Regions from separate parts of the Kluyvera fluvialis genome, predicted to be linked through region 2. Evidence: predicted binding sites of a transcription regulator. Region 2 holds the regulator's gene; each other region holds the start of a gene.
What was found. The regulator PurR, encoded in region 2, represses purine synthesis genes. The targets are predictions, from matches to a motif close to CANGCAAACGTTTGCNTG.
Positions count from the first base shown of each region.

Region 1: a site for PurR is predicted at 5,161-5,178, ahead of pyrC (dihydroorotase). Genes of this name have one in related genera too.
Region 3: a site for PurR is predicted at 4,189-4,206, ahead of purT (formate-dependent phosphoribosylglycinamide formyltransferase). Genes of this name have one in related genera too.

Region 1 covers NZ_AP046142.1:3,011,817-3,019,812, forward strand. Annotated here, with positions in the region: gene murJ (murein biosynthesis integral membrane protein MurJ) at 1-682, opposite strand, end outside; gene AC6I4B_RS14295 (Gfo/Idh/MocA family protein) at 794-1,717, opposite strand; gene AC6I4B_RS14300 (YceH family protein) at 1,723-2,373, opposite strand; gene rimJ (ribosomal protein S5-alanine N-acetyltransferase) at 2,384-2,968, opposite strand; gene mdtH (multidrug efflux MFS transporter MdtH) at 3,213-4,421, shown strand; gene AC6I4B_RS14315 (lipoprotein) at 4,507-5,067, shown strand; gene pyrC (dihydroorotase) at 5,232-6,278, shown strand; gene dinI (DNA damage-inducible protein I) at 6,350-6,595, shown strand; gene bssS (biofilm formation regulator BssS) at 6,878-7,132, shown strand; gene solA (N-methyl-L-tryptophan oxidase) at 7,270-7,996, shown strand, end outside.
Region 2 covers NZ_AP046142.1:2,391,812-2,399,807, reverse strand. Annotated here, with positions in the region: gene AC6I4B_RS11450 (C40 family peptidase) at 1-757, shown strand, start outside; gene sodB (superoxide dismutase [Fe]) at 881-1,462, shown strand; gene AC6I4B_RS11440 (MFS transporter) at 1,501-2,664, opposite strand; gene cydH (cytochrome bd-I oxidase subunit CydH) at 2,825-2,914, opposite strand; gene AC6I4B_RS11430 (hypothetical protein) at 2,898-3,077, opposite strand; gene purR (HTH-type transcriptional repressor PurR) at 3,208-4,233, shown strand; gene punR (DNA-binding transcriptional activator PunR) at 4,252-5,163, opposite strand; gene punC (purine nucleoside transporter PunC) at 5,275-6,468, shown strand; gene cfa (cyclopropane fatty acyl phospholipid synthase) at 6,764-7,912, shown strand; gene AC6I4B_RS11405 (riboflavin synthase subunit alpha) at 7,957-7,996, opposite strand, start outside.
Region 3 covers NZ_AP046142.1:2,074,184-2,082,179, reverse strand. Annotated here, with positions in the region: gene AC6I4B_RS09900 (carbon-nitrogen hydrolase family protein) at 1-606, shown strand, start outside; gene exoX (exodeoxyribonuclease X) at 629-1,288, shown strand; gene ptrB (oligopeptidase B) at 1,289-3,340, opposite strand; gene AC6I4B_RS09885 (tellurite resistance TerB family protein) at 3,423-4,064, opposite strand; gene purT (formate-dependent phosphoribosylglycinamide formyltransferase) at 4,246-5,424, shown strand; gene AC6I4B_RS09875 (bifunctional 4-hydroxy-2-oxoglutarate aldolase/2-dehydro-3-deoxy-phosphogluconate aldolase) at 5,521-6,162, opposite strand; gene edd (phosphogluconate dehydratase) at 6,202-7,996, opposite strand, start outside.

The DNA.
Region 1 (7,996 bases), 620 kb from region 2:
GCACCGCGCCAGCATCTTTAAAGTTGATGCGCGGCAGCACCAGCATACCGATTTTCTTCAAATGCGGCAGTTGGTATGCCAACTGGAGTACACCGCCTACCGTCACCGCCCACGCCAGCGCCAGCACCGGCGGATGGAAATGCGGCGCAGCAAACAGCGCAAAGCCAATCATGCTGATGTTCAGGAACGTGGGAGCAAATGCCGGGACAGAGAAACGGTTCCAGGTGTTAAGAATAGCCCCCACCAGCGAGGCCAGCGAGATAAGCAGAATATAAGGGAAAGTAATGCGCAGCAGTTGCGTGGTGAGGGTAAATTTATCCGCCGTATCGGCAAAGCCTGGCGCGGTAATGGTGATAACCCACGGCGCGGCCAGCATCCCCAGTACGGTCACCAGCGCCAGCGCCAGCGTTAACAGCCCGGAGACATAAGAGACAAACACACGAGTCGCATCTTCGCCCTGTTTGCTTTTATATTCGGCTAAAATCGGCACAAATGCCTGGGAAAACGCCCCTTCGGCAAAAATACGGCGCAACAAGTTGGGCAGTTTAAAGGCCACGAAAAAGGCATCGGTTGCCATACCGGCCCCAAATACCCTCGCGACGATAGCATCGCGCGCAAATCCCAACACGCGCGAAAACATAGTCATCGAGCTGACGGCTGCCAGCGATTTTAATAAGTTCATTACTTTGTGATTCCACAACACGGAGCAAGACGCCCGGAAGACGAGCGCTTAAAAAGTGGCGTTAGTCTACCGAGTTCAGGATGAATTGCTACTGCCAGATGTTACAGCTGATTATTCGCGGATGGCTTCATGCCACAGCCCATCGACGATGCGCTGAGCCAGAATCGCCTGCTCACCCGCCGTTTCAGGAACCGTCTGATTTTGCACGCATTCGATAAAATGACGGGCGCAACCGGCAAAGCCGCGCTGCTCCAGCGTCGTTTGCCAGCCTGGAACAGGCCGAGTGACAATACCGGAGCCACACTCTTCGCGCCACTCCCGCATATCGCTCACTTCATATAACCCACCGTCGGCAACCGCCTGCACCCACTCACGTTGGCTGCCCGCCCGGCGGTGCATACTGGTAGTGACCTGTACCCCTGCCGCGCTAAAGTGATGCTCCGCGTACAACATGCAGCCTTCGTCGGTGGTTTGCAGGATACCGTCATTGAGTTTTGCTTTGCCACCCGCCAACCACAGCGCGGTATCCACCACGTGAAGATAGTCATCCAACAGTGTAAAACGCAGGTCATTCGGCCCGACGCTATCGGAGCGGTGTTTGTCCATGCGCAGAGAGAACATTTCTCCGGCATGGCTTTTCAGCTCACGGTACAGCGGTGAAAAGCGGCGGTTAAACCCGACCATCAGCGTCAGATTTTTGCGGGCTGCCAGCGCCACCAGACGCTCGGCATCGTCAAGCCTGTCGGCAAGCGGTTTATCCACGCAAACATGAACACCTAAATTCAGAAGTTCACTGACGACCGCATAATGCGAGGCCGTAGAGGTGTGGACGAATACCGCATCACACTGTGCCGCCAGCGATGCCAGCGAGTCGGCATACGGCATCCGATAGGTTTCACATACACGTAGCGCTTTTTCTTTATTTGGCGACCATGCCGCTTGCAGCGTCCAGTCAGCCGCTGCGCCTAACACCGGTAGCCAGGCCTTCTGCGCGATACCGCCCAGACCGACCACCCCAATACGTAATGCCGCCATGCTGATTATTCCCCGAGGTGTGCCAGCAATGAATCCAGCCGTTGTTTGAGTTCAGCCACTTCACCTTCGAGGGCTTCAACACGCGTGCGCAGGTCATCATCAATTTGCGCTACGTCACTTTGTGCCGCCACGGCCTGCACGTCAACGTCACCGCTGAACAAGTGCATATAGCGGCTTTCACGTTTGCCCGGTTCACGAGCCAGACGCACCACAAACGGGCCATCTTCGCGGTTCGCCAGACGCTCGAGCGTACTTTCCACTTCGGCCATATCGGCAAACTCATGCATTCGTTGCGCCCGCCCACGCAGTTCCCCCGGCGTTTGCGCACCGCGCAGCAGTAGCGTAGTCACTAGCGCCACTTCAGCAGAAGAGAGCTTCAGGTCGCCAAACTCCGAGTTGCAAAAACGCTGCTCGTATTTGGTGACGCGGTTACCAAAGCCGCTTACCGTGCGCAAATAGTGGCGCTTAACCAGCGTATCGAGAATATCCTGCACTTCCGCTTCGCTCAGGTTCATCACCGGTTCGCGGTTGGTTTTCTGGTTGCATGCCGTTACGACACCGTTCATCGACAGCGGGTACTGTTCCGGCGTTGTGACCTGTTTTTCCAGTAAGCAGCCGATAACACGGGCTTCCAGTGGGCTGAGTTGGTATTTCATTCAGGTCTCCTTATCGACCGGGCGTCCATTGTGATGTGGTTAGAGCGGTCAGCACATGATCGCGCCATTCGCCGTCAATCAGCAAATAGTCTTTCGCATAACCTTCTTTTTCAAACCCTAACCGCGCGAGCAAATCGCCGCTACGCTGATTATGCGGCATGTAGTTCGCCATAATACGGTGAATATGCTGTGTGCGCTGCATATAGCGAATCGCACTGGTTAACGCCTCATACATCATCCCCTGCCCCTGCCATTTCTGGCCGATGGAGTAGCCAAGATAGCAGGCATGGAATGAACCTCGCACCACATTGGAGAAGTTCGCAACGCCAATAATCTCTTTTTCTTCAGGGTCGAGCAGTGCGAAGTAAAAGGCCGTTCCTTGCTTATGAAACTCATTAATCATCGACAGTCGCGCCTGCCAGCCAGACGGATAACAGTGGCTGTCGTCGCGAATCGGTTCCCAGGGTTTTAAAAACTGCCGATTCTCCGCGTAGTAATCAGCCAGACGCCAGGCGTCTCTGTCATGAACCAGACGCACAACCAGCCGGTCTGTGGTTAACCGAACTTTCGGCACATTACTGCGATAGCCAAACATCTCACTACTCCTGTACCCGATGGCGCTGAATAAAAACAATAATCTACATTTTTTGGCGTGACGATTTCATTTTCAACAAAAAAACTCAATCAAGGCTGTATTTTGATAAAAAAATATTGTCGCTGGCAATATGGGAAAAGGTGAGATAACTCGGCAAAATGAAGATGTTTCTCTCACTTTATCCATCGCACTCTTCTCGCCGTCACCGCAGGAAGGGTGAGATCTCTATTTCCCTGGAGGGGAAATGTCCCGTGTATCGCAGGCAAGGAACCTGGGTAAATATTTCCTGTTAGTCGATAACATGCTGGTCGTGCTGGGTTTCTTTGTTGTTTTCCCCTTAATTTCCATCCGTTTTGTCGATCAAATGGGATGGGCGGCACTGATGGTCGGTATCGCGCTTGGCCTGCGCCAACTGGTGCAACAAGGGCTGGGTATATTTGGCGGTGCCATTGCCGACCGCTTTGGCGCGAAACCGATGATTGTGACCGGTATGCTGATGCGCGCGGGCGGTTTTGCCGCAATGGCGGTGGCTCACGAGCCGTGGTTGCTGTGGCTGTCGTGTATTTTATCCGGCCTGGGCGGCACGTTATTTGACCCTCCACGCTCTGCGCTGGTGGTGAAACTGGTGCTCCCACATCAACGTGGACGCTTCTTTTCACTGCTGATGATGCAAGACAGCGCCGGAGCGGTGATCGGCGCACTATTGGGCAGTTGGCTGCTGCAATACGATTTTCGCTTGGTGTGTAGCGTCGGAGCACTGCTTTTTATTCTCTGTGCGCTGTTTAACTTCTGCTATTTGCCCGCCTGGAAGCTATCGACGGTGAAAACGCCGGTGCGAGAAGGGTTGCAGTACGTCCTGAAAGATAAGCGTTTTGTCACCTATGTGCTGACGTTAACCGGCTACTATATGCTGGCGGTTCAGGTCATGCTGATGCTGCCGATTATGGTCAACGATATTGCCGGTACACCGTCGGCAGTTAAATGGATGTACGCCATTGAGGCCACGCTGTCGCTTACGCTGCTGTACCCTATTGCCCGCTGGAGCGAGAAACGCTTTCGCCTTGAACACCGCCTGATGGCGGGGCTGTTTATCATGATTGTTGCCATGCTACCGATTGGCCTCACCAGCTCGCTACAGCAGTTATTTTCGTTAATTTGCCTGTTTTATATTGGCTCCATCATTGCTGAACCGGCGCGCGAAACACTGAGTGCCCAACTGGCTCATGCCCACGCTCGCGGCAGCTATATGGGCTTTAGCCGATTAGGGCTAGCGTTTGGCGGCGCGCTGGGTTACACCGGCGGCGGCTGGCTGTTCGACAGTGGTAAGGCGCTTAACCAGCCAGAGCTACCGTGGGCGATGCTGGCGGCGATAGGCCTGCTCACATTCATCGCGCTGTGGTGGCAGTTCAGCAGTAAACGTGCCGCGCCGGATATGCTCGAACCACGAGTGTGATCGCCTTTTACTGGCTCTGTGGTAGGCTTTCAACGTTGGCTGCTTTGTGTCAGGATGCACAGAATGCTTCACGTTGAGGAACCACATGAAAAAGTTTTTAGTCATTTTCGCCCTGATCGTCAGCGGTCTGATTGTCGGCTGTAATCAGCTCACGCAGTACTCCGTGAGTGAGCAAGAAATTAACCAGGCGCTACAAAAACGGAATAATTTCTCCAAAGATATTGGTGTGCCAGGTGTTGCCGACGCCCACATTGTGCTGACGAATCTCACCAGCGCTATTGGTCGTGAAGAGCCGAATAAAGTGACGCTTAGCGGTGACGCGAAGCTGGATTTGAACTCACTGTTCGGTAGCCAGAAAGCTAATATCGCGCTGACATTAAAAGCGCTGCCGGTGTTTAACCAGGAGCAAGGCGCTATCTATCTTCAAGAGATGGAAGTGCAGGATGCCAAAGTGACCCCGGAGAAAATGCAGTCGGTTGTACAAACGCTGATCCCGTATCTGAATCAGTCGCTGCGTACCTACTTTAATAAGCAGCCCGCCTACGTGCTGAAAGAAGATGCCAGCCAAGGTGAAGCACTGGCGAAGAAATACGCCAAAGGTATTGAAGTGAAACCGGGTGAAATTATTATCCCATTCACCAACTGATGACCCCTTCACCACTAATGAGGCCGGAGCCTGAACACCGGCCTCATTACTACATCGCTACCCGCGATCTCTTTTTTACAGAAAATGAATGCAAAGGGAAACGTTTACGCTTATCCTTTGCATCCGGCAAAAAATGACTGTAATCCCACCAGCCGGAGCCTCAAATGACTGCATTACCTCAAGTTCTGAAAATTCGCCGCCCAGACGACTGGCATATTCATCTTCGCGATGGCGAGATGCTAAAAACGGTTGTTCCCTATACCAGTGAACTGTATGGCCGTGCGATTATTATGCCGAACCTGGTGCCGCCGATTACCACCGTGGATGCCGCAATAGCCTACCGCCAGCGAATCCTTGATGCCGTCCCTGCCGGACATGATTTCACCCCTCTGATGACCTGCTACTTAACCGACACGCTCGATCCAAACGAGCTGGAGCGCGGCTTTAACGCAGGCGTCTTTACCGCCGCCAAACTGTATCCGGCGAATGCCACCACTAACTCCAGCCATGGGGTGACCAGCACTGACGCAATCATGCCGGTACTTGAGCGGATGGAAAAACTCGGTATGCCGCTGCTGGTTCACGGCGAAGTGACCCATGCGGATATTGATATTTTCGATCGCGAAGCCCGTTTTATCGAAAGCGTGATGGAGCCGCTGCGCCAGCGCCTGCCAGGTCTGAAAGTGGTATTCGAGCATATCACCACCAAAGATGCCGCCGAGTATGTTCGCGATGGCAATGATCGGCTGGCTGCAACCATTACCCCGCAGCATTTGATGTTTAACCGTAACCATATGCTGGTTGGCGGCGTGCGCCCTCACCTCTATTGCCTGCCGATTCTTAAACGTAATATCCATCAGCAGGCGCTGCGTGAACTGGTTGCCAGCGGCTTTGAACGTGCCTTCCTGGGCACTGACTCCGCACCACACGCCCGTCACCGTAAAGAGGCGAGCTGTGGTTGCGCGGGATGCTTTAACGCGCCAACCGCGCTGGGTAGCTATGCCACCGTGTTTGAAGAGATGAACGCGCTACAGCATTTTGAAGGCTTCTGCTCGCTGAATGGCCCACGTTTCTACGGCCTGCCGGTGAACGAAGGTTATGTTGAACTGGTGCGTGAAGAAAGCCAGGTTGCCGAAAGCATTGCGCTGAGCGACGACACGCTGATTCCGTTCCTCGCGGGCGAAACACTACGCTGGACGGTGAAAAAATAAAATGCTGCCCCCTGTTGTAAAACGCTGAAGGTAACTGTATAAATATACAGTGTATAACACAGGGGGCAATTATGCGCATTGAAGTCACTATTGCAAAAACGACCACCTTGCCAGCAGGTGCATTAGACGCGCTGGCAACGGAGCTTTCCCGCCGTATCAATACCCAATTCCCAGACCGCGATGGCTCGGTGAGCGTGCGCTACGCTAGCGCCAACAATCTCTCCGTTATCGGTGGTATCAAAGAAGATAAAGACCGCATTAGCGAAATCCTCCAGGAAACCTGGGAAAGCGCTGACGACTGGTTTATTACAGATTAATCCTTTGTTGCTGTATTATTTTTTGCCGGGTCGCCCCGGCTTTTTTTCATTTATCCACGCTTGTTTTTTTTCTTTCTATCCCCATCTTTTACATCAGCAGCAAAAACAATGAGCAATATGGTTGTTTATTGCGCAAACAGGCCAGTTACTCAGGAATTTATGTTGCATTTGATTTCAATTCTCGAGTATCTATTGAATTGTTGTATACTGATAAAGCTTCACAAAAAAATTGCATTAAACCTCGAGAGTTGTTGCCTTTTAACACGTAAATAAGGGGTTATGATGGAAAAGAATAATGAAGTCATCCAGACCCATCCCCTCGTCGGATGGGACATCAGCACCGTAGATAGCTATGATGCGCTGATGCTGCGCCTGCACTATCAAGACCCCAATCAATCAAGCAAAAAAGAAGCAGAAGTTGGCCAGACGCTGTGGCTAACGACCGATGTCGCACGTCAGTTTATTTCTATACTGGAAGCCGGGATTGCCAAAATTGAATCTGGTGATTACCACGTCAATGAGTATCGCAAGCATTAATGCTGATACATCCTGCAAATTAAGCGCTAACAGGCACCTACGGGTGCCTGAATTATTTTCACGCTTGTATAACAACTGCGGCTTAATTACTCTACCCACATTGATATTTGAGCCTATTCATCGCGTCAGGAAAGACTATGCAATACGACCTAATCATTATTGGCAGCGGCTCTGTTGGCGCTGCGGCGGGTTATTACGCGCGTAAAGCTGGGTTAAACGTGCTGATGACCGACGCTCACATGCCACCTCACCAGGAGGGCAGCCACCACGGCGATACCCGTTTAATGCGCCATGCCTACGGCGAAGGTGAAAAATACGTGCCGCTGGTACTGCGCGCCCAAACGCTGTGGGACGAACTGGCGGCGTTGAGCGGCGAAGCACTATTTGAACGCAGCGGCGTGGTGAATCTCGGCCCGGCAGACTCCGATTTTCTTCGCACCGTGGCGCAAAGCGCGGCACAGTACCAACTGCCGGTGGAGCATCTTGACGGCGCTGCGGTCACCGCTCGTTGGCCGGAAATTACCGTCCCTGGCGACTATCAGGCCATCTTCGAACCCAATTCAGGGGTTCTGAAAAGTGAGCTGGCGGTCAAAACGCTGATTGCCCTGGCGAAAGACGCCGGTTGCGCGCAGCTATTCAACTGCCCAGTCACCGCGATTCATCACGATGCTGACGGCGTGACTATCGAGACTTCTGAGGGGTCATGGCGCGGCAAAAAACTGCTGTTGAGCGCGGGGACATGGGTCAAACAATTCTATCCACAGTTGCCTGTTCAGCCAGTGCGCAAAGTTTTCGCCTGGTTCCAGGCCGATGGCCGCTATAGCCGTAAAAACAACTTCCCGGCATTTACCGGCGAACTGCCTA
Region 2 (7,996 bases):
GCTGTTTACATCGTTATCCTTTACGCCGTTGGCTCATGCCACAGGGCATACCAAAACGCCCACGGCGCAAAAATCGCTTCCTGTAAAAGGCAGCGAACGTAAGAAAAAGAATACGGTCAGCAAATCTAACACCAAGAAAAAAGCAACGACCCCGGTCTCTAAAAAAGCAGCCTCTACCCCGCGCAAAGCCGCCGTTAAGTCTACGGCTAAAGTCAGCAAGAAAAGTAGTTCGCTGAAAACCGCCAACGTGATAACAACCTGCAAGACCCGCAAAGGCCACAAAAAAATCTGCACTACCAGCCCAGCAGAAGCCAAAACCACCACCATTGCTCAGGCGCACAAAGTTCGCGTGCAGAAGGCACAAAAAACGGCGATGAATAAGCTGATGGGACAACTGGGTAAACCGTATCGCTGGGGGGGAAACTCACCGCGTACCGGTTTCGATTGCAGCGGTCTTGTGTACTACGCCTATAAAGATCTGGTGAATATCCGCATTCCACGCACCGCAAACGAAATGTATCACCTGCGCGATGCACGTCCGGTTGACCGTGGTGAGCTGGAAAGTGGTGATTTAGTATTCTTCCGCACTCGTGGTCGCGGTACTGCCGATCACGTTGGCGTGTACGTTGGCAACGGCAAGTTCATCCAGTCGCCACGTACCGGCCGTGATATTCAAATCACCTCACTAAGCGAAGACTACTGGGTTCGCCACTACGTTGGCGCGCGTCGCGTGGTTACGCCGAAGACCATTCGTTAATCACTTACCCCGTTTGTTAATAAACGGGGTAAGCTTATCTTTTATCTCACCTTTTAATTTGCTACCCTGTCCTTACTCAGTACAAGGTTATTGAGTAAACAAACTATAAGAAGGAGAGTAGCAATGTCGTTCGAATTACCTGCATTACCGTATGCCAAAGACGCTCTGGTTCCACATATTTCCGTGGAAACGCTGGAGTACCACTATGGTAAACATCACCAGACTTACGTCACCAACCTGAATAACCTGATCAAAGGCACTGCCTTTGAAGGTAAAACACTGGAAGAGATCGTTCGTACATCTGAAGGTGGCGTGTTCAATAACGCCGCTCAGGTCTGGAACCACACGTTCTACTGGAACTGCCTGGCTCCGAACGCCGGTGGTGAACCGACTGGCGCAGTCGCTGAAGCCATTAACCGCTCATTTGGTAGCTTCGCGGAATTTAAAGCGCAGTTTACTGATGCCGCAGTGAAAAACTTCGGCGCAGGCTGGACGTGGTTGGTGAAAAAAGCAGACGGCTCTCTGGCTATCGTATCGACGTCCAATGCGGCAACTCCGCTGACGACCGATGCTAAACCGCTGCTGACCGTTGATGTGTGGGAACATGCTTACTACATCGACTACCGCAATGCGCGCCCTAACTATCTGGAGCACTTCTGGGCTCTGGTTAACTGGGCGTTTGTGGCCGAGAACTTAGCGGCATAAGAAATGACGCAGAAGGGAATCCCCTTCTGCGTTTTTTATTAACTGACGAGCGCTTCTTCACCGCGAGAACGGCTGCTAAAGAACACAACCAGCAGAGCTAAACCAGCGACAATCGCCCCCATCACCGGCACAAAACTGTAACCCAGGCCGCCTGAAATCACCGCCCCACCGGCCACAGCCCCCAACGCGTTACCCAGGTTAAATGCCCCGATATTGACCGATGACGACAGCCCCGGCGCTTCGCTGGCAACGCGCATCACACGCATCTGTAACGGTGGTACAACCGCAAAGGTCGCTGCGCCCCAAATCACCATACTCACCGCCGCACCAATTTCGGTACGTGCGAGGAATGGGATCGCCAGCATGATAAGCATCAGCAGCAGCAAGAAGCCTTTCAACGTGCCGCTCACCGAACGGTCGGCAAATTTGCCGCCAAGATAGTTACCGATGGAGAAACCAACGCCAATCAACACCAGCATCAGCGTGATAAAGCCGGATGACGCGTCGGTTATCGTGTGCAGCACCGGAGAAATATAGGTATAGAGGGTAAACATTGCCCCTGCGCCCAGAACGGTGGTTAACAGCGCCGAAAGCACCTGCGGGCGCACCAGCACCGCCAATTCACGTTTAACATCCGGTTTTTCACCCGCGCCGCCTTTCGGCAGTGACAGCCACAGGCTAATCATCGCAATCACGCCCAACCCCGCCGTTGCCAAAAACGACATACGCCAGCCAATAGTTTCGCCAAGCCAGGTCGCCGCCGGAACGCCGCCGATATTGGCGATAGTCAGCCCCATAAACATGGTCGCGACCGCGCTGGCCTGTTTGTGTTTGGGCACTACGCTTGCCGCCACTACCGAACCTAAACCAAAGAATGCGCCGTGGTTAAGGCTGGTAATAATGCGCGATAACATCAATGTGGTGTAATCCGGCGACAGCGCCGAGAGCACATTACCGAGGGTAAATATCGCCATCAGGAAGATAAGCGCATTGCGTCGCCCACGGTGCGATAACAGCAGCGTCATCAACGGAGCACCCACCATCACCCCAACCGCATAAGCGCTGATCAACATTCCCGCAACGGGAATTGAGACATCCACACCCTTCGCAATTACCGGCAAAAGGCCCATCGGGGAGAACTCGGTAGTGCCAATGCCAAAAGCCCCAATGGCGAGCGCCAATAATGGGAAATTAATTTTCATGCCATAACTCCGGTTAGCCGCATCGAGAGTGCGACATCAATATGATGTTAAAAGCATGACATTAATCACAGAAAAGCAGAAGCGTACAAAATAGCAAAAGATTATTGCTTATTTGCTAACAATCGGATGATGAGGGAGCGGCAGCCCCCTCACAGGGGAATTAATGCAGGATGGCAGTGAACGCTGCGGCGACAATCAGCGCAAGCGTTACAACGGTAGTAGAGAGCGACAGCTTAAGTTCGGTACTCATCAATTTTTCTCCTTTTTATTGCTACAGCAAAACTGACCTTACTCATTTTTGCACAGTTAATCATAAAAATCTTCACAGATTTAGCAGGATGTTTGTTTTTGCTCTTCCACTTTGCGTCAAGATAGGCCAAAATTCGACGCTTATTTAAAAGCGTACCGGCCATTGACCCCCTCCTGTCGTCCTGTATCGTTTTCCCGGCGAATCGCAATTCACAAATTGCGCCAGGGTGTGTGAAGGCAAACGTTTTCCTTTCGATTTTTTCAGGGGCAGGCCAGGGTCTGGAGTGAGATGGAATGGCAACTATTAAAGATGTAGCGAAGCGCGCAAACGTTTCCACTACAACCGTATCACATGTAATTAACAAAACGCGTTTTGTCGCCGAGGAAACGCGTGAAGCGGTCTGGGCGGCGATTAAAGAGTTGCACTACTCGCCAAGCGCCGTTGCCCGTAGCCTGAAGGTTAATCACACCAAATCCATTGGTTTGTTAGCCACCAGCAGCGAAGCGGCCTACTTTGCCGAAATTATCGAAGCCGTTGAGAAAAACTGCTTCGAAAAAGGCTATACGCTGATTCTGGGTAACGCGTGGAACAACCTGGAAAAACAGCGCGCCTATCTGTCGATGATGGCGCAAAAACGCGTAGATGGCCTGTTGGTCATGTGCTCTGAGTATCCAGAGCCTCTGCTGACGATGCTCGAAGAATATCGCCACATCCCAATGGTGGTGATGGACTGGGGCGAAGCCAAAGCCGACTTTACCGATTCGGTAATCGATAACGCCTTTGAAGGCGGCTATATGGCTGGCCGTTATCTGATCGAACGCGGTCATCGCGATATCGGCGTGATCCCAGGGCCGCTGGAGCGCAACACCGGCGCCGGGCGTCTGGCGGGCTTTATGAAAGCGATGGAAGAGGTACAAATCAACGTACCGGCTAACTGGATTGTACAAGGCGATTTTGAGCCAGAATCCGGCTATCGCGCGATGCAGCAAATTTTGTCGCAGCATCCTCGCCCAACCGCTATCTTTTGCGGTGGCGATATCATGGCGATGGGCGCGCTGTGCGCCGCTGACGAAATGGGGCTGCGCGTGCCGCAGGACATTTCGCTGATCGGTTATGATAATGTGCGTAACTCGCGCTTCTTTACCCCAGCGCTGACAACCATTCACCAGCCGAAAGATTCGCTTGGTGAAACAGCCTTCAATATGCTGATGGACAGAATTGTCAGCAAGCGCGAAGAGTCACAGTCGATTGAAGTCCACCCGCGTCTTATCGAGCGTCGCTCGGTTGCCGATGGTCCTTATCGCGATTACCGTCGTTAATCGCTTTTTGCGGATGCCCTACTCGGGCGTCCGCAGCCACTCTTGATTTAACGTTTCACTGTCGCCCAAATATTCCAGCAACCAGCTTAACGCCGGAGAAGCATCGCTTTGCTGCCACGTCAGGCAACAGGCGGCATCCTGGAAAGGGTTTTCCAGCTCCAGCGCGACCCATTCACCGCTTTCCAGCCACGGTTGCGCCACGTGCCCCGGCACCATCGCCACACATAACCCCGCCGAAATACAGGTTTCTGATGATGCCCAATCCGGCACGACCACCCTTTTTTGGTTATCCAGCAGCCAGGTTGTCCGTTTTGGCAACGAGCGCGAGGTATCTTCGCGCACCAACGATGGCCAGTTGCGCAACACATCGTCGCTCAATGGCCCCGTCATTTTCGCCAGCGGATGCGAGCCAGACACCACGCAGTGCCAGTTGAGCATCCCCATATCACGAAAGGCAAAGCGCCCCCCGACAGGAATCGCCTGCGTTGCGCCGATCGCTAACTCCACGCGACCGTCAGCTAATGCATCCCACACGCCGTTGAACACTTCCTGGTACACAATCAGCTCAACGTCGCTGAAATGACGATAGAAATCGACAATCAGTTGCCGGGTGCGCTGTGGCTTGACGATGTTATCCACGGCAATCGCCAACTGCCCGCGCCAACCATTCGCTATCTGCTGGCACTGCTGACGGGTGATCTGCATTTTTTTGATAACAGATCGCCCTTCTTTTAAAAACCATGCTCCGGCTGGCGTCAGTTCAACGTCACGATGGCGACGTTCAAACAGCGGCACAGCAAGCCACTCCTCTAACTGACGTACCGTGTAGCTTACAGCAGAAGGCACACGGTGCAGCTCCTGTGCGGCAGCGCTGAAACTGCCGTTACGCGCAACTGCATCAACCACTTCCAGCGAATATTCAGACCACATTTTCTGCCTGCAAAAATTTTGAATCCATGACTCAAATATTAGCGTTTCACAAGCTCGAATGCACTCTCTACACTCAGCGACTCTGTTCACTAACAATAAAAAGGGCGATTTATGCAACCTGGGAAAGGTTTTTTAGTTTGGCTCGCAGGGCTTAGCGTGCTGGGCTTTCTGGCCACCGATATGTATCTACCTGCATTTGCTGCCATCCAGCAAGACTTACAAACCCCAGCGTCTGCGGTCAGTGCCAGCCTGAGCCTGTTCCTCGCCGGTTTCGCAGTAGCACAACTACTGTGGGGGCCGTTGTCCGACCGCTACGGGCGCAAGCCCATTTTGCTGACGGGGTTAACCATTTTCGCTATCGGCTGTCTGGGGATGCTGTGGGTGCGCGATGGCACTACGCTGCTGGTACTGCGCTTTGTTCAGGCGGTAGGCGTCTGTGCGGCGGCAGTCACCTGGCAGGCGATGGTCACCGATTACTATCCACCGCAGCGCACTAACCGTATTTTCGCCACGATTATGCCGCTGGTCGGGCTGTCTCCGGCACTGGCGCCTCTGCTGGGCAGTTGGTTGCTGGCGCATTTCGACTGGCAGGCGATTTTTGCCACGTTGTTTATCATCACGTTGGTGTTGATGCTGCCTGCCCTGCGCCTGAAACCCGCGCACCACAATGCGACGTCCAGCGAAGAAAAACTGACCTTTATGCGCCTGCTGCGCAGCAAAGATTATCGCGGTAACGTGCTGATCTACGCCGCCTGCTCCGCCAGTTTCTTCGCCTGGCTGACCGGTTCGCCGTTTATTCTGCATGATATGGGCTACAGCCCAACGGTGATTGGCCTGAGCTATGTGCCGCAAACCATCGCGTTCTTAATCGGTGGTTACGGCTGCCGCTCGGCGTTGCAAAAGTGGCAAGGTTCGCAAATGCTGCCGTGGCTGTTGGTGGTGTTTGGTTTAAGCGTCATCGCAACATGGGCCGTTGGCCTGGCGGAAAATGTCTCGCTGACCGCCCTGCTCATTCCGTTCTGCCTGATGGCAACGGTTAACGGCGCTATTTACCCGATTGTGGTCGCCCAGGCGTTGAAGCCATTCCCACAGGCCACCGGGCGCGCGGCAGCGCTGCAAAATACCTTACAGTTGGGGCTGTGCTTCCTGGCAAGCCTTGCCGTCTCTACGCTTATCGCCACACCACTGTTGACCACCACCAGTGTAATGTTAGCGACCGTACTGCTCGCCGGTATTGGCTACAGAATGCAGTTAGCCGCCCGTCGCGCTGAGCGGGAAACGCAACAAACCGCCTCGCACGCTTAAATATCATTGATATCAATGTTATAAAACAGTTAGGACGCTAGGATTTTTTTGTTGAATCAACAAACTTAGCGTCCTATACTGGATTGGCATCACATAATTAATAGCGATTTTATTTATTAAACGAGAGCGGGATGCCTCCGTTTACACCATGGATTGGCTTTCGGTAAGGGATTCTTCCCTTCCTCTGTGCTACGTCAGATAGCAGGCTCACGATTTTTCGTGACATTTCTCACAAACTCAAAAAAGCGTCTACGCTGTTTGAAATTTCTGATCATCAGGTCGGGATGGAGAGGCTATGAGCTCATCGTGTATAGAAGAAGTCAATGTACCGGACGATGACTGGTATCGTATTGTTAGCGAGCTGCTAAACCGGGCAAGCGTTGAAATCAATGGCAACGCGCCTTGCGATATTCAGGTCAAAAATCCGCAGTTTTTCAAACGTGTATTACAAGAAGGTTCGCTAGGCCTTGGCGAAAGTTATATGGACGGTTGGTGGGAATGCGATCGTTTAGATATTTTTTTCGACAAAGTGCTACGCGCCGGATTAGAAAACCAACTCCCACATCATTTCAAAGATACGCTTCGCGTCGCGGGTGCACGGCTATTTAACCTGCAAAGCCGCAAACGCGCCTGGATGGTCGGTAAAGAGCACTACGACCTCGGCAACGATCTTTTTAGCCGCATGCTTGACCCTTATATGCAATATTCCTGCGGCTACTGGAAAGAAGCGCAAACGCTGGAAGAAGCGCAACAAGCCAAGCTTGAGCTTATCTGCCAGAAATTGCAGCTAAAACCCGGAATGAGCGTGCTGGATATCGGCTGTGGCTGGGGGGGTTTAGCGGCGTATATGGCGAAGAACTACGGTGTGAAAGTGATGGGCGTGACCATTTCCGCTGAACAGCAAAAAATGGCGCAAACGCGCTGTGAAGGGCTGGATGTCACTATTTTGCTTCAGGATTATCGCGACCTACACGAACAGTTTGACCGTATCGTCTCCGTCGGGATGTTCGAGCACGTCGGCCCGAAAAACTACGATACCTATTTTGCCGTTGTTGACCGCAATTTAAAACCTGACGGTTTATTCTTACTGCACACTATCGGTTCGAAAAAAACCGACAATAATGTTGATCCGTGGATTAACAAATACATCTTTCCGAATGGCTGTTTGCCTTCCGTTCGCCAGATTGCCAACGCCAGCGAGCCACACTTTGTGATGGAAGACTGGCACAACTTTGGCGCTGATTACGACACAACGCTGATGGCATGGTATTCGCGTTTCCTCGCCTGCTGGCCAGAAATCGCCGACAACTATTCTGAACGATTCAAACGCATGTTCAGTTACTATCTCAACGCCTGCGCGGGTGCTTTTCGGGCGCGAGATATTCAACTGTGGCAGGTGATGTTCTCTCGCGGGGCTGAGCACGGCCTGCGCGTCGCCCGCTAAATGTGCGATTGCCTGCCTCACATTGAGGCAGGCAATATTCATTTTTACTCAGCTACAGCCTGCTTCGCCGCCGCTTCTTTTGCC
Region 3 (7,996 bases), 320 kb from region 2:
ATCGCCCACCACCTCCGTTTTATTGATGCCGCTGCCGAACAGGCGTGCAAGGTATTAATCTTCCCTGAACTATCGCTGACAGGCCCTGACGATGAGCAGACGCTGCCCGCGCCGCCGTGTGATAACCAGCTTCAACCGTTAAGCGATGCCGCCCAGCGTCATCAAATGACCATTATTGCCGGGCTGCCGGTCGAAAGCGGCGGCAAACGCATCAAAGGTATCGTGATTTTTGCCCCCTCCAGCGACAAGCCGGTTAAGCATCAGCAAGGCCACGGAACGTGCCTGGCACCAGAATCGGATCAGGTCAGTGTCTTTGAGCTAAACGCGGACGGCTGCGAACTGTCTGCGCAGGCCTCGCTACTGGCGACAGTAAGCGGGATGGCGGAGCCTCAGCAGCAGCGCATCACCCAGCGGTTGCAGCGTTTTGCCCACAAGTACGCCATTGCCGTATTAAAGTCGAACTACGCCAGCGGACGTTTTTCCGGTGGCAGTGCATTATGGGATGAAAACGGCCAGCTCATCGTGCGCGCCGACAGCGGTGAACTGCTGTTGACCGGCAGAAAAAGCGCTCAGGGTTGGCAAGGTGAGATCATTCCATTACGCTAGTCGTTTTGGCTGGGAGCCTGCCATGCTGCGCGTAATAGATACCGAAACCTGCGATCTACAAGGAGGCGTCGTTGAGATAGCCTCCGTTGATGTTATTGACGGTCAGATAGTCAACCCCATGAGCCATTTGGTTCGCCCCGACCGCCCCATCAGCGCGCAGGCAATGGCTATTCATCGCATTACCGAAGAGATGGTCGCCGATAAACCGTGGATTGAGGACGTCGTGCCTTTTTACCAGGGTAGCCCGTGGTATGTCGCGCATAACGCCAGCTTTGACCGCCGAGTACTGCCCGAAATGGACGGCGAATGGATTTGCACCATGAAAATGGCGCGCCGCCTGTGGCCCGGCATAAAATACAGCAATATGGCGCTGTATAAATCACGCAAGCTCAGCGTGGCGACACCGCCGGGGCTGCATCACCACCGAGCGCTGTATGACTGCTACATTACCGCCGCGCTGTTGATTGATATTATGCAAACCTCTGGCTGGACGGCGGAGCAAATGGTTGAGGTAACAGGCCGCCCAGCGTTGCTACGCACCTTTACCTTCGGCAAATACCGTGGGCAGGAAGTCTCCGAGGTGGCGAAGAACGACCCGGGCTATCTGCGGTGGCTGTTTAATAACCTCGACCGCATGAGCCCGGAACTTCGCCTTACGCTCAAACACTACCTCGATAAGTAACTAGCGTTCAGTACACCCTGGCAGAGTTCCCTGCGCCAAGGCAATCAGGAATGCGAACTCAAGCGCAACGCCTTCATAGCTTTTGTAACGCCCGGATTTCCCGCCGTGCCCTGAGTCCATGTCGGCACACAGTAGCAACAGGTTATCATCCACCTTCAGCTCACGCAGTTTTGCCACCCATTTCGCCGGTTCCCAGTATTGCACCTGTGAGTCGTGCAAGCCGGTCGTCACCAGTAAATGCGGGTAAGCCTGAGGTCGAACGTTGTCATACGGGCTGTAGGACTTCATATAGCGATAGTACGTTTGGTCCTGCGGGTTGCCCCACTCTTCAAATTCACCGGTCGTTAGCGGGATGGATTCATCAAGCATGGTCGTGACCACATCGACAAACGGCACTTGCGCGACCACGCCATGAAACAGTTCCGGGCGTTCGTTAATGACCGTGCCCATCAGCATCCCCCCAGCACTGCCGCCCATGCCATAACAGAGCGCAGGGTCGCCGTAACCTTTTTCCAGCAGCGCATCGCAAACATCGAGATAGTCATTGAAGGTATTTTTCTTTTTCAAGAATTTCCCGTCTTCATACCACTGCTGCCCTAACTCCCCGCCGCCGCGTATATGGGCAATGGCAAAGACAAACCCGCGATCGAGCAGGCTCAAACGGCTACTGCTGAAATCGGCGTCCATACTGGCGCCGTAAGAGCCGTAACCGTAAACCAACAGCGGGTTTTTACCACGACGGAAATGTTCATGACGATACACCAGCGAGACTGGCACTTCGACGCCATCGCGAGCAGTTATCCAAAAACGTTCGCTACGATAGCGGCTGGCGTCAAAGCCTTTAACTTCTTGCTGCTTTAGTACCCGGCGCTCTCCGCTGTCCATATCCAGTTCAAACAACGTATCTGGCGTGGTCATTGACGAATATCCGTAACGCAAACAGGCAGTTTCAGGTTCCGGATTATGGGCAATCCAGGTGACGTACGCCGGATCATCGAAAGCGATTGCCGTTTCCTGCTGGCGATGACGGTGAATTTGCCGCAATCGGGTTAAACCACGCTCACGTTCTTCCACCACCAGCCAATCACGGAACAGGGTGAAATCTTCCAGCATCACGTCGCTGCGCGGGGCAATCAGCGTCTGCCACTCGCTTTCCTCCCATCCGGCGCTGCGGTACAGGCCGAAGTTTTTCCCATCACGGTTAGAGCGCAGATAAAACTGCTGTTGATAGTGATCGAGGCTGTATTCGTGATCTTTACGGCGTGGTAGATAGGCGCGCGGCCTGGCGTCCGGTTGGTCGGCATCCAACAATAGCATTTCACTGGTTGTCGCGCTGGAAAGCGCAATCACCACATATTGGCGCGACGAGGTTTTGTGCAGGCTTACGTAGAAGGTTTCATCCGCTTCTTCATAGATAAGCTCGTCCTGCGTTGCCGGAGCACCGACCTGATGCCGCCAAACCTGCCACGGCAGCAGCGTGGTTGGGTGCTGGCGAACATAGTACAGCGCGCGCGAGTCATTGGCCCATACGACGCCCGGCGAGACATTTTCAATCACTTCCGGCAGCCACGTTTCATTTTCCAGGTGGCGAATGCGCAGGCCGTATTGGCGGCGCGAGAGAAAATCTTCGGTTACCGCCAATAGATTATTATCCGGCGCGACGTTGAGGCCGCCCAGGGTATAAAACTCACTGTGCGCAGCGCGTTTGTTTTCATCAATCAGTAGCGACCACTGCTCCTCACCCAGCGCCTGGCGCTGATAAATCGCGTACTCGCGCCCCGGCTCGTACACCTGGCGATAGCGGTAGCCATTTTTGATATACGGCGCAGAAACCTCGCGTGGAGGAATGCGGTCTACAATCTCTTTCAGCACACGATCCTGCAGGCTCTTTTGCGATGACATCGCCTGGCGGCCATAGGCGTTCTCTTGCTGTAAATAGTCGAGCACCGCAGGTTTTGAACGTGTGTCATCGCGCAGCCAATAGTAGTTATCAATGCGCGTATCACCATGCACTGTCATGGTGTGGGGGATCCGTTTTGCTTTAGGTGGCATCTCGTTATTCTTCCGTAATAGTCACTCCCTATAAGGGTGGACAAAATAAACGACGATGCAAGTAAAACCTTTAATAAAGTGTTTAAAGTTGCTGTTTTTGCTGGCGTAAATCCTGTTCGATGCTTTCACGCACCTCCAGTGGCAGCTTCAATGCCTCACCCAGCGCATTCAAATAGCTACGTTCCATAAAGTGATCGATATCAATCGCGGCACAGCTGACAAAATAGAGTTCCAGCGCCTCTTCTTCATTATGAATATCGCGCGCCAAACGCAGTGGATCGAGCGGCTGTTCAATAGCCTGCGCAATAAGCGCACGCCCCTGCTCTTCTACACCCGCCTCGCGTAGATGTTGTTCAATGGCGGCCTGTTCTTGGGCATCAATGTGCCCGTCACTCTTCGCCGCGAAAACCAGCGCCAGGATCAGGCGCTCGGTACGCACATCCACGGGCGCCGGAGGCTCGCCGTATTTCATTTCCGTTTGCGGATTGCCGCGCAGTTTATCTTTATACTTGTTCCATAACACGCTACCAGCGACCGCACCGCCGCCCACCAGCAGTGCGCCAGTGCCATACTTCGCCAGGATTTTGCGTGACGACTTACTGGCGAGCAGCAACCCAGCAAGACCGCCTAATGCACCTGGCACCAGCATTTTGCTAAGTTCATTTTTCCCCTCACCCGATTTTTGCCCAAGCAGTGATTGCAGTTGATTAAGCCAGCCTGACATATGTCCTCCGGTAGAAATACGTTAATTATTCAGACTAAGCGAGGCGATGTCAGAATATGTCTGCTCCGTATAAAGATGCGCAAATTTAAGACGATAACGTCACTCAGTTTTCGACAACAAGACAGACGCAAACGTTTTCGTTTATAATGCGCCAAACTTTGGTTAGACGGTGGAATAGGTCATGACGTTATTAGGCACAGCTCTGCGTCCTGCGGCGACGCGCGTAATGCTTCTGGGTTCAGGTGAGTTAGGCAAAGAGGTGGCAATCGAATGCCAGCGTTTAGGGGTAGAAGTGATCGCCGTCGATCGTTACGCCGACGCACCAGCGATGCACGTCGCGCACCGCTCCTATGTCATTAATATGCAGGATGGCTCTGCGCTAAAAGCGCTGGTTGAGCGGGAAAAACCGCATTATATAGTACCGGAAATCGAGGCTATCGCTACCGACATGCTGGTTGAACTGGAGCAAGCGGGCCAGCACGTTGTGCCGTGCGCTCGCGCCACGCAGTTGACCATGAACCGTGAAGGGATCCGTCGTCTGGCGGCAGAAACGCTCAAGCTGCCAACCTCCGCCTACTATTTTGCCGATAGTGAAGCGCAATTCCGTCAGGCGGTAGCGGATATCGGTCTGCCGTGCATCATCAAGCCTGTCATGAGTTCATCGGGTAAAGGGCAGACGTTTATTCGCCATCAGGATCAACTGACGCAGGCGTGGCAATACGCCCAACAGGGTGGCCGTGCGGGCGCGGGTCGCGTGATTGTTGAAGGCGTGGTGAATTTTGATTTTGAGATTACGCTACTCACCGTGAATGCCGTCGATGGCGTTCACTTCTGCGCCCCCGTGGGCCATCGCCAGGAAGATGGCGATTATCGTGAGTCCTGGCAGCCGCAGCAGATGAGTGATCTGGCGCTGTCGCGCGCCCAGAATATTGCCCGCGACGTGGTTCTGGCGCTGGGTGGTTACGGCCTGTTTGGCGTAGAACTGTTTGTTTGCGGCGATGATGTGGTATTCAGCGAGGTGTCGCCACGCCCGCACGATACCGGCATGGTGACGCTCATTTCACAGGACGTTTCCGAGTTTGCCCTGCACGTTCGCGCGTTTTTAGGGCTGCCTGTTGGCGCGATTCGCCAGTATGGCCCATCGGCGTCTGCGGTGCTGCTGCCACAGTTAACCAGCAATAACGTCACCTTTGATAACGTCCAACATGCGCTGGGTTCGGGTGTACAGTTGCGCCTGTTTGCTAAGCCGGAGATTGACGGTTCGCGCCGGATGGGCGTTGCGCTGGCAACCGCAGAAAGCGTTGAGCAAGCGGTAGAACGGGCAAAAAGCGCGGCAGCCTCGGTGATTGTTCGAGGGTAACGCCAGGAGGCAATGCTTAGCGATAAAAAAAAGCGGGTTGCTTGCGCAATCCGCTTTTTTCGTTATCCGGCAATGACACCGGATAGCGCCGACACCTTACAGGGTCGCCGTTTCTACAGCTTCGCGAGCCAGTTTAGTGATGCGGTCGTAGTCGCCCGCTTCCAGCGCGTCTGCTGGAACCAGCCATGAACCACCCACACACAGAACGCTTTTCAGCGCCAGGTAGTCGCGGCAGTTTTTCAGAGAGATACCGCCAGTTGGGCAGAAACGGATGTGGGAGAACGGGCCAGCAATGGCTTGCAGCGCTTTCACGCCACCGTTAGCTTCAGCCGGGAAGAATTTGAATTCTTTCAGACCGTGCTGCATACCCAGCATCAGTTCAGACACAGAGCTAATACCAGGGATCAGCGGGATAGTGCCTGCGGTCGCCGCTGTCAGCAGATCGTCAGTCAGACCTGGGCTGATAGCAAACTGCGCACCCGCGTCAGTAACCTCTTTCAGCTGCTGAGCGTTGGTCACAGTACCCGCGCCGACGATAGCATCCGGGACTTCTTTGGCGATAGCGCGGATAGCATCCATTGCGCAGTCGGTACGCAGCGTAACTTCCAGAACGCGTACACCACCTGCAACCAGTGCTTTTGCCATCGGTACTGCGTGCTCAAGTTTGTTCACCACGATAACCGGTACTACCGGGCCAGTGGTCAGGATTGCTTCAGCAGTTGTTTTCCAGTTTTTCATCAGAAATTTTCTCTCGCCAGATCTACAAATCGTGTCATCTTAAAAGGTAATACAGGTTGCGCCCTGCTCTGCACCGGACAGTTTTTCCCGTAATGCACTAAACAGCTCGCGGCCTGTCCCTACGCGCGAAGCGCTCAGATCAGGAATATGCGGTTGACGCGCAGCCAGTTCAGCTTCATCGACCAGCAGTGTCAGTTCGCCAGTTTGGCCATTGACGCGGATCATGTCGCCGTCACGGACTTTCGCCAGCAGCCCACCGTCATAGGCTTCAGGGGTTACGTGGATAGCTGATGGTACTTTACCGGATGCACCGGACAGACGTCCATCAGTGACCAACGCAATTTTGAAACAACGGTCCAATAATACACCAAGTGGCGGCATAAGTTTATGTAATTCTGGCATCCCGTTCGCTTTAGGCCCTTGATGGCGCACAACAACCACGCAATCTTTATCCAGTAAGCCTGCTTCAAACGCCGGTAGTACATCGTGCTGGCTTTCAAATACCACCGCTGGGGCTTCGATAACCTGGTTTTCCTTTGGCACTGCGGAGGTTTTCATTACCGCACGACCCAGGTTACCGCTCAGCACTTTAGTACCGCCGTGTTTGGAGAACGGTTTGTCGAAGGTAGCAATGATGTCGCTATCCAGCGATGCGCTTGCCCCTTCACGCCAGTCCAGCTTGCCTTCGTTCAGCCACGGTTCCATGGTGTAGTGAGACAGACCGAAACCAGCAACCGTGTTCACGTCTTCGTGCAGCAGGCCAGCGTTCAGCAGTTCACGCACCAGCACCGGTACGCCGCCTGCCGCCTGGAAGTGGTTGATATCGGCAGGGCCATTCGGGTACAGGCGCGCCATCAGCGGCACAACGTCAGATAGTTCGGAGAAATCATCCCAGTTGATGATAATGCCCGCCGCGCGAGCCATCGCGACCAGGTGCATGGTGTGGTTGGTTGAACCACCGGTTGCCAGCAGTGCGACGATACCGTTCACGACCACTTTTTCGTCGATCATTTTACCCAGCGGCATCCACTCGTTACCGTTACCGGTCATTCGTGTAACCTGACGCGCAGCAGCGGCGGTCAGTTCTGCGCGCAGCGGCGCATCTGGATGTACGAATGAAGAACCTGGCAACTGCATCCCCATGAATTCAATCACCATTTGGTTGGTGTTTGCCGTACCGTAGAAAGTACAAGTCCCCGGTGCGTGGTAAGACGCGGCTTCAGATTCCAGCAGCGCGTTACGATCCACCTTACCTTCCGCATACAGCTGGCGAATACGGACTTTTTCTTTATTCGGCAGGCCGCTCGCCATCGGGCCTGATGGGATAAATACGGACGGCAGATGGCCGAAGGAGAGCGCAGCCATCGCAAGCCCTGGGACAATTTTGTCACACACGCCGAGATACAGGGCGCCGTCAAACATGTTATGAGACAGGCCAACCGCCGCCGACATTGCAATCACTTCACGGCTCAGCAGGGACAACTCCATCCCATCCTGACCTTGAGTCACGCCATCGCACATGGCCGGAACGCCACCAGCAACCTGACCTACCGCGTTAACGCTGTGCAGCGCTTTACGGATTTGATCCGGGTAATACTCGTAAGGCTGATGGGCAGAAAGCATGTCGTTATAGGAGGTTATGATCGCGATATTGTTACGCAGCATACTTTTCAGCGACGCTTTATCCTCTGGCTGACAAGCGGCAAAACCGTGCGCCAGATTACCGCAGGCAAGCTGTGAGCGGTGAACCGTTTCAGCTTTTGCCCGATTAATACGTTCCAGGTAAGCAGCGCGCGTATCGCGAGAGCGTTCAATAATGCGATTTGTTACGCGT